One region of the Kitasatospora sp. NPDC058492 genome, then DNA from elsewhere that is predicted to be linked to it. Evidence: riboswitches for the same ligand, from Rfam matches in the RefSeq annotation. Region 1 holds a riboswitch; the other holds the start of a gene.
What was found. Region 1 has a riboswitch for guanidine ahead of ACFWPI_RS04490 (MBL fold metallo-hydrolase). Riboswitches for the same ligand answer to the same signal wherever they lie in the genome.
Positions count from the first base shown of each region.

Region 2: it holds a riboswitch for guanidine, as region 1 does, so the genes downstream of both, ACFWPI_RS35560 (multidrug efflux SMR transporter) here and ACFWPI_RS04490 (MBL fold metallo-hydrolase) in region 1, are expected to answer to the same signal.

Region 1 covers NZ_JBHXMU010000004.1:159,608-163,889, forward strand. Annotated here, with positions in the region: gene fhuB (Fe(3+)-hydroxamate ABC transporter permease FhuB) at 1-1,401, shown strand, start outside; gene fes (enterochelin esterase) at 1,423-2,538, shown strand; guanidine-III (ykkC-III) riboswitch at 2,619-2,679, shown strand; gene ACFWPI_RS04490 (MBL fold metallo-hydrolase) at 2,692-3,546, shown strand; gene ACFWPI_RS04495 (Uma2 family endonuclease) at 3,571-4,122, opposite strand; gene ACFWPI_RS04500 (DHA2 family efflux MFS transporter permease subunit) at 4,170-4,282, opposite strand, start outside.
Region 2 covers NZ_JBHXMU010000084.1:7,032-11,313, forward strand. Annotated here, with positions in the region: gene ACFWPI_RS35550 (xanthine dehydrogenase family protein molybdopterin-binding subunit) at 1-2,010, shown strand, start outside; tRNA gene ACFWPI_RS35555 (tRNA-Cys) at 2,107-2,178, opposite strand; guanidine-III (ykkC-III) riboswitch at 2,264-2,330, shown strand; gene ACFWPI_RS35560 (multidrug efflux SMR transporter) at 2,374-2,688, shown strand; gene ACFWPI_RS35565 (MFS transporter) at 2,795-4,252, shown strand; gene ACFWPI_RS35570 (hypothetical protein) at 4,256-4,282, opposite strand, start outside.

The DNA.
Region 1 (4,282 bases):
GGCCTCGGCCACCGCCCCGGCGCCACCCGGGCCGCGGTCGCCTTCGCCGTCACCCTGCTGACCGCCTCGGCCGTCGCACTGGCCGGCCCGATCTCCTTCCTCGGCCTGCTCGCCGGGTTCCTGGGGCGGGCCGTCGCCGGCCCCAGGGTCGGGCAACTCACCGTGCTCGCAGGGCTGTTCGGCGCCACCGTGCTCACCGGGGCCGATGTGCTGGCCCGGGTGGTGGCCCGCCCGTTCGAGGCGCCGGTGTCGGTGATCGTCTCCCTGGTCGGCGCCCCCGCGCTGATCGCGATCGTCCGCTCCCGCCGGACCGCCGCGCTCGGCATGGCCGATCCGGCCGAGCCCGCCCCCGTCCGGCGGTCCGAGCCGCCCGCGCCCAAACCCGACCTGGTGCTGCGGCGCGGCGCCTGGTCGCTGCTGCTCCCCCGCCGGGCGCTGCTCGCCTCGCTCGCCCTGGCCGCGGCGCTGCTCGCCGTCGTCGTCGTGTCCGCCCACGCCGGGCAGAGCGAACTCGGCCTCGGCCGCACCCTCCAGGCCGTGTTCGGCTACGGCGACCGGCTGGACGTGCTGCTGGTGCAGAAGTTCCGGCTCGGCCGGATCGTCGCCGGGCTCGCCGCCGGCGCCGCCCTCGGCCTGGCCGGCTGCCTCACCCAGACCCTCGCCCGCAACCGCCTCGCCACCCCCGAACTGCTCGGCGTCAACGACGGCGCCACCGCCGCCGTCCTGATCTCCGCCACCGTCTCCGGCACCTTCGGCGCCTGGTGGGCCGGCCCGCTCGGCGCGCTGGCCGCCGTCCTGGTCGTCACCCTGGTCTCCGGCGGGCTCGGCGCGCAGGGCTACCGGGTGCTGGTCGTCGGCCTCGCGATGTCCGCGCTCGCCTCGGCCGTCATCCAGGTCGCGCTCGCCCGCCGCTCGCTCAACTCGGCCGGCTCGCTGTACGTCTGGACCTCCGGCAGCCTCAACGGGCGGGACTACGCCGTCGCCACCCCGGTCCTGATCGGGCTGGCCGTGCTCGTGCCGCTCGCGCTGGCGGCGGCCCGGCGGCTGGCGGTGCTGCGCTTCGACGACAGCGTGGCCGCCTCGCTGGGCGTCGACCCGGGCCGGGTCCGGCTCGGCTGCCTGCTGCTGGCCGTCGCGCTGGCCGGACTGGCCGTCGGCGTGTGCGGGCCGGTCGGCTTCGTCGCGCTGGCCGCGCCCGTGATCGCCGGGCGGCTGGCCGGGCCGGCGCGCGTACCGGTCCTCGGCTCGGCACTGACCGGCGCCGTCCTCGTCGTGCTCGCCGACACCGTGGGGCGGGTGCTGATCGGCGGGGTGGAGATCCCCGTCGGCATCGTCACCACCGTCCTCGGCGGCCCCTTCCTGCTCTGGGTGCTGCTCGGCCGCAAGGGCACCCCCGCCTAACCTCCCCGAGGAGTCCCGCAGATGGAAACCCTTCCCCTCGTCGAGCCCGATCCGGCCGACCCCGCCTACCGCCTGGTCACCTTCGTGCACGAGGACGCGTCGTGCGACGGCGTGCTCGCGCTCCTGCACACCGTCACCGACAAGGACCGGCACGCCGGCGACCTCGCCCCGCACCTGATGACCCGCCGCGACGACGGCCGTTGGTCGATCACCTACCGGCTGCGCGCCGACCACCGGGCGTCCTACCAGCTGTACCCGTTCCGGGGGGACGCCCCCGGCACCACCCGGGCGGACTGGCTGCGCGTCCTCGACCACGCCCGCCCCGACCCGCACGACGCCGCCCCCCGGCTGCCCGCCCGCGACGGGCGCCACCCGTCGTCCGTGCTCAGCCTGCCCGACGCCCCCGCCCAGCCGTACGCCCGGCGGCGCGACGGCGTGCCGCGCGGGCGGACGGTGGCCCACGAGGTGGCCGGGCGGCGGGTGGACGTCCACCTCCCCGCCGGTGGCGGAGCGTCCGCCGGTGGCGGGCCGTTCGCGGTGGCCGTGCTGCTGGACGGCGAGATGTGGGGCGAGGTGCTGTCGGTCGGCGACACCCTCGACAACCTCGCGGCGGACGGCGCCATCCCGCCCACCGTCGCCCTGCTCGTCCACACCATGGGCCCCTGCCGCCCCGACGACCTCAGCTGCAACCCGGCCTTCGTCGACCTCCTCGCCGACCGCCTCCTCCCCTGGGCGGCAGCCGAGTTCGGCACCACCACCGACCCGGCCGGCACCGTCATCGCCGGCCAGAGCGCGGGCGGCCTCACCGCCGCCTTCGCCGCGTTCCGACGCCCCGACCGCTTCGGCGGCGCGCTCTGCCAGTCCGGTTCCTTCTGGTGGCCGGACGAGACGGAGTTCGACGAGGGCAGTGAGTGGCTGACCCGCCAATTCGCCCGCGAGCAAAGGCGGGAGGCCCGGTTCTACGTCGAGGTCGGCCTCCAGGAGTGGATGCTGCTCCCGCAGAACCGCCACCTGCGCGACGTCCTCACCGCCCGCGGCTACGACCTCGCGTACCGCGAGTTCAACGGCGGCCACGACTACGCCTGTTGGCGCGGCGGGCTGGCGGACGGGCTGGCGCACCTGCTGGGGCGTGCCTGACGGTTCCCGGCAAATCGGCGAATCGACGAATCGGCGGACCGGCGCGCGGCGACGGGGGCGTGCTAGCGTCCCGGTGGCGGCGCGCCGGTGACCGCCCCGGACGAGATGTGCGCCGTACCCGGCCCGCCAAGACGACGCACCCAGGGAGACGTCATGGCCGCCGGTGCCCCGATCGCCCGTCCGCTCGACGTGCGGTGGATCCACGGATCCCCGTCCGCGAAGCACAACACGGACCCGGACATCCAGGTCCACGCGTACGACGAGCACACCGTCATCCTGCGGCAGAACAAGGCGGTCAACTACGAGGCGCCGTTCCTGTTCCTGCTGTTCGGGGGCGAGCGGGCCGTCCTGATCGACACCGGGGCCACCGCCTCCGCCGCGTACTTCCCGCTGCGCACCGTGGTCGACGGGCTCATCGACCGGTGGCTCGCCGACAACCCCCGCGACGGCTACGGGCTGCTCGTCCTGCACACCCACCCGCACGGCGACCACGTCGCGGGCGACGGGCAGTTCGCCGACCGGCCCGCGACGACCCTGGTCGGCGCCGACCCGGCCACGGCCTGGCCGTACTTCGGCTTCGACCAGGACCCGGACGCCGTCGCGCGGGTGGACCTCGGCGGCGGCCGGGTGCTCGAATGCCTGGCCACCCCGGGCCACCACCCGGCGGCCGTCACCTACTACGACCCGTGGACGGGCCTGCTGCTCACCGGCGACACCGTCTACCCGGGCCGCCTCTACATCGACGACTGGCCGGCCTTCACCCGCACCGTCGACCGGCTGATCGACTTCGCCGAACGCCGCCCCGTGACGCATCTGCTCGGCTGCCACATCGAGATGACCCGCACCCCCGGCGTCGACTACCCCATCCGCACGACCCACCAGCCCGACGAGCCGCCCCTGGAACTGACCGTCGGACACCTCCGGGCCATCCGCACCGCACTCGCCGACCTCGGCGACCGGCCGCGCCGGCACGCCCTGCCCGACCTGATCCTCTGGCCGAGCGCCTGAGCCCATCGGTCAGGCGCTCGGCGATCAGTCCTTGTACGGGACGAGCCGCGCGAGGTCCAGTTCGAAGCCGAACGGATCGGGAACGCTGATCGTCTCGCCGAACTCCCGCTCGGTCCTCGTGTGGTACCGGTCGTGGTTCGGCTCGGAGAACAGCGTGGCCGTCCGCTGCCGCGGGTCCACGATCAGATAGAGCGGGAAGCCCATGCGCGGGTAGTCGCGGACCTTCCCCGTCCAGTCGTTCTCGGGATTGGACGGGGAGACGATCTCGACGGCGATCAGGGCCAGCTCGGCGGGGATGTCGTGGCCGGCCAGGTCGATGACGTCCTCGGGCAGGTACGTGAGGTCGGGATTGCGCACGGAGCCGACCTCGGGTGAGGAGAGATCACTGTTCCCGGTGGGGAAGTAGCCGGGAGGGCAGTGCGCCTCGAACTGGCGTTGGACCAGCGCGAGGTTCAGCTGGTGGACCGACGACGGTGACGCCTGCATGACGATGATGTCGCCGGACAACTCCACCTTGTAGCCGTCCGGGAGACTGCGCCGGGCCTCTTCGAGAAGACGGTAGCGCTCGGGGTTCATGGACTCTCCTCCAGTGCTCCGGCCACCGTACGGCAGCCGGAGCCGATTCAGGGTGCCGGCGCCTCCCGGGGGAGGCGGGTGGTGAGGAGAGTGCCGGCGGCGACCAGGGCGGCGGTGAGCAGGAGGGCGAGGCGGTAGGGGCCGGGTGAGCCGCCGTCGG
Region 2 (4,282 bases), on a different contig from region 1:
CCGATCGTCGCCGACCGGCCGGTGCTGGCCGCGGGCGTGGTGCGCCACCACGGCGAGCCGATCGCCGCGGTGGCCGCCGACCACCCGGACACCGCCCGGCTGGCGGTCGGTCTGATCGCGGTCGACTACGAGCCGCTGGAGGCCGTCACCGACCCCGAGCAGGCCTTCACCGCCCCGTCGCTGCACCCGGACGGCAACCTGTTCCGCCACCTGCCGCTGCGCACCGGGGATCCGGACGCGGCCGGCGAGATCATCATCGAGGGCCTCTACCAGGTCGGCCGTCAGGACCCGGCCCCGCTCGGCGCCGAGGCCGGGCTGGCCGTGCCGCGCCCGGACGGCGGCGTCGAACTGCACCTGTCCTCCACCGACCCGCACGGCGACCGCGACCGCACCGCCGCCTGCCTCGGTCTGGAGCCCGACCGGGTCCGGCTGGTGGTCACCGGCGTGCCCGGGGCCACCACCGACCGTGAGGACCTCTCCTTCCAGGTCACCCTGGCGCTGCTGGCGCTGCGCACCGGCCGCCCGGTGAAGATGACCCTCACCCGCGAGGAGTCCTTCCACACCCACCCCTCGCGCCACCCCGCGCTGCTGCGCTACCGCCACCACGCCGACGCCGAGGGCACCCTGGTGAAGGTCGAGGCGCAGATCCTGCTGGACGGCGGCGCGTACGCGGACGTCTCCGCCGAGGCGCTGGCCGCCGCCACCGCGTTCTCGGTCGGCCCGTACGTCTGCCCGAACGTCTTCGTGGACGCCTGGGCGGTGCGCACCAACAACCCGCCGGCCGGGCGGATGCGCGGCGAGGGCGCGTTGCAGGCCTGCTTCGCCTACGAGTCGCAGCTGGACCAGCTGGCCGCCCGGATCGGCGTGGACCCGGTGGAGATCCGCCGCCGCAACGCGATGGCCACCGGTGACCCGATGCCCACCGGACAGGCCGTCACCTGCCCGGCGCCGGTCGGCGCGCTGCTGGAGGCCGTCGCGGCCGAGCCGCTGCCGGCCCTGCCGGTGGACGACCCGGACGCCGAGTGGCTGCTGCCGGGCGGACCCGGTGGCGCCGGCGACCCGGCGGCGGTGCGGCGCGGGATCGGCTACGCCGTCGGCATGGTGCACATGCTCGGCGCCGAGGGCGAGGACGAGGTCTCCACCGCCACCGTGCGGGTCAGCGGCGACCACGCCACGGTGATCTGCGCGGCCGTCGACTCCGGACAGGGCTTCGCCACGCTGGCCCGGCAGATCGTGCAGACCGTGCTGGGCGTCAGCGAGGTGTACATCGCGCCGGCCGACAGCGACCAGTCCATCGCCGGTCCCTCCGCCCGCGGCCGGCACACCTGGGTCTCCGGCGGCGCCGTCGAGCGCGCCGCGCTGATGGTCCGCCACCAGCTGCTGCAGCCGATCGCCGCCAACTTCGGGATGTCGGTGGAACTGCTGCAGATCGCCGACGGCAAGATCACCTCGTACGACGGGGTGCTCGGCATGCCGGTCGCCGAGGCGCTGGAGGGCAAGGAGCTCTGGGCGACGGCCCAGTGCCGCCCGCACCCCACCGAGCCGCTGGACGAGTCCGGGCAGGGCGACGCCTTCGTGTCGATCGCGTTCTGCGCGATGCGCGCGGTGGTGGACGTGGACATCGAGCTGGGCGCCGTCCGGGTGGTCGAGATGACGGTCGCCCAGGACGTCGGCCGGGCGCTGAACCCGCGGCAGATCGAGGACCGGATCGAGGCGGGCGTGGCCCAGGGCGTCGGCCTGGCGCTGCTGGAGGACCTGCGCACCGAGGGCGGCGTGCTGCTGAACCCCTCGCTCACCGGCTACCGGCTGCCCACCGCGCTGGACACCCCGCAGGTGCGGATCGCCGCCCTGCTGGAGGAGCGGGACGTGGTCGCCACCTTCGGGGCCAAGGCGGTCAGCGCCGCCCCCGCGGTGGTCGCCCCGGCGGCCGTGGCCGCCGCCGTCCGGGCGGCCACCGGCCTGCCGGTCGGCCGGCTGCCGATCCGGCCGGAGGACGCGGTCGCGGTCTGACGGGCGGGGGCGGCGGTTTCGGCCGACCGCCCCGGAAATGGCGGAAAAAGGAATTGCCGGTCGACGGAATGTCGACCGGCAATTCCATTTCCGGCGAGGCCATGACGGGAATCGAACCCGTGTACACCGCTTTGCAGACGGTTCCCTAAGCCGCTCGGGCACACGGCCAGTGAATTCATAGTGGCGGAATGCGCGGGGGGCCGTCAACGGTGGAATGTAAATTCTGTATGGCGGCTTGTGCTACGGTCGGAACCAGGTGGTCGGTTGCCCGGCCGCCCCGGACGAGCGCGTCGTACCCGGTGACGACAAGACGGCGCAGTTCAGCGGCAATCCGGCCGCTGTGGACTGCGGAGGTAGGCCGTCATGGCATGGCTCGTTCTGATCATCTCGGGTGTCCTGGAGACCGTGTGGGCGGTGGCCCTGGAGTCGTCCAAGGGCTTTTCCCGGCTCACCCCCAGCCTCGTCTTCGGTGTGACCCTGCTGCTGAGCATGGGCGGGCTGGCGTACGCGATGCGCACCATTCCGATCGGCACCGGCTACGCGGTCTGGGTCGGCATCGGCGCGGTCGGCACCGCGCTCTACGGCATGGCCGTCCTGGGGGACGCGGTGACGGCGGCCCGGATCGGCTGCCTGCTGCTCATCGTCTCCGGCGTGGTCGGCCTGAAGGTGCTCCACTGACCGCCGGCTGAGCTTCCCCCTGACCCTGGTCCTAAGCCCTGCGGACTAGCTGATCACCGACTCGGGTCAGGGGTCATGAAGCCAGACGGCCCTTACGATGTTACGTATGACCACTGCCTCCCCCACCTCGGTCGACTCCGCCCCGATACCCTCCGAACCCGACCCCGGTGGCGGGGTCCTCAGTGGCCGCTACCGCGCTCTGACGCTGGGGATCGTGTCGGTGGTCCTGGTGATCGCCTTCGAGGCGACCGCCGTCAACACCGCGATGCCGACCGCGGCCCGCCAGCTGAACGGCATCGGGCTGTACGCCTTCGCCTTCTCCGGCTACTTCACCACCACGCTGTTCGCGCTGGTCGTCTCCGGGCAGTGGTGCGACCGGCGCGGGCCGTTGCAGCCGCTGTTCACCGGCATCGCGGTGTTCGGCGTGGGCCTGGTGGTGGCCGGGACGGCGCCGGGCATGTGGGTGTTCGTGGCCGGGCGGGCGGTCCAGGGCCTGGGCGGCGGGCTGGTGATCGTCGCGCTGTACGTGGTGGTCGGCCGGGCCTACCCGGAGCGGCTGCGACCGGCGGTGTTCGCGGCCTTCTCCTCGGCCTGGGTGCTGCCCTCGATCATCGGGCCGCTGGTCTCCGGCGCGATCACCCAGCACCTCGGCTGGCGCTGGGTGTTCCTGGCCGTGCCGGTGCTGATCCTGCTGCCGCTGGCCGTGATGGGCCCCGCGCTGACCCGCTCCGAGCGGGAGCACCCGGTGGCCAGGGGCGCGGAGTTCGACCGCCGGCGCACCCTGCTGGCCGCGATGGCGGCGCTCGGTGCCGGCCTGCTGCAGTACGCGGGCGGGCGGCACGACCTGATCGGGCTGCTCCCCGGGACCGTCGGGGCGGCGCTGCTGGTGCCGGCCGTCCTGGGGCTGTTGCCCGAGCGGACCCTGCGGGCCGGTCGGGGGCTGCCGGCGGTGATCCTGCTGCGCGGACTGGCGGCCGGGGCGTTCCTCGGGGCCGAGGCCTTCGTCCCGCTGATGATGACCACCGAGCGCGGCCTCTCGCCGACGATGTCGGGGCTCACCCTGACCAGCGGCGGGCTCACCTGGGCGCTGGGCTCCTGGCTGCAGGGGCGGCCGGGGGCCGAGCGCTACCGCGAGGCGATGATCCGGGGCGGGTTCGTGCTGACCGCAGTGGCGATCGCGGGCGCCGCGCTGGTGCTGGTCCCGGCGGTGCCGGCCTGGGTGGCGGCGGTGGCCTGGGGTATCGGCGGCATCGGGATGGGACTGACGGTCGCGAGCGTCAGCGTGCTGATGATGAAGCTCTCCGCGCCGGAGGACGCCGGGGTGAACTCGGCGGCCCTGCAGATGAGCGACGCGCTGGGCAACGTCCTGCTGACGGGCCTGGCGGGGGTGATGTTCGCGGTGCTGGGCGGCGGTTCGCTCGCCGCCGCCCACGAGGGTGCCGGGGCCGCCGGCTCGTCCGGTGCCGCCGGGTCGCCCTTGGCGTTCGCGGTGATCCTGCTGGCCATGGCCGGCGTGGCGCTGCTGGGGGCGCTGCTCTCCGGCCGGGTCCGGACCAGGTCCTGAGGGTCAGCCGGCGGCGGCGGGCACCGGCGG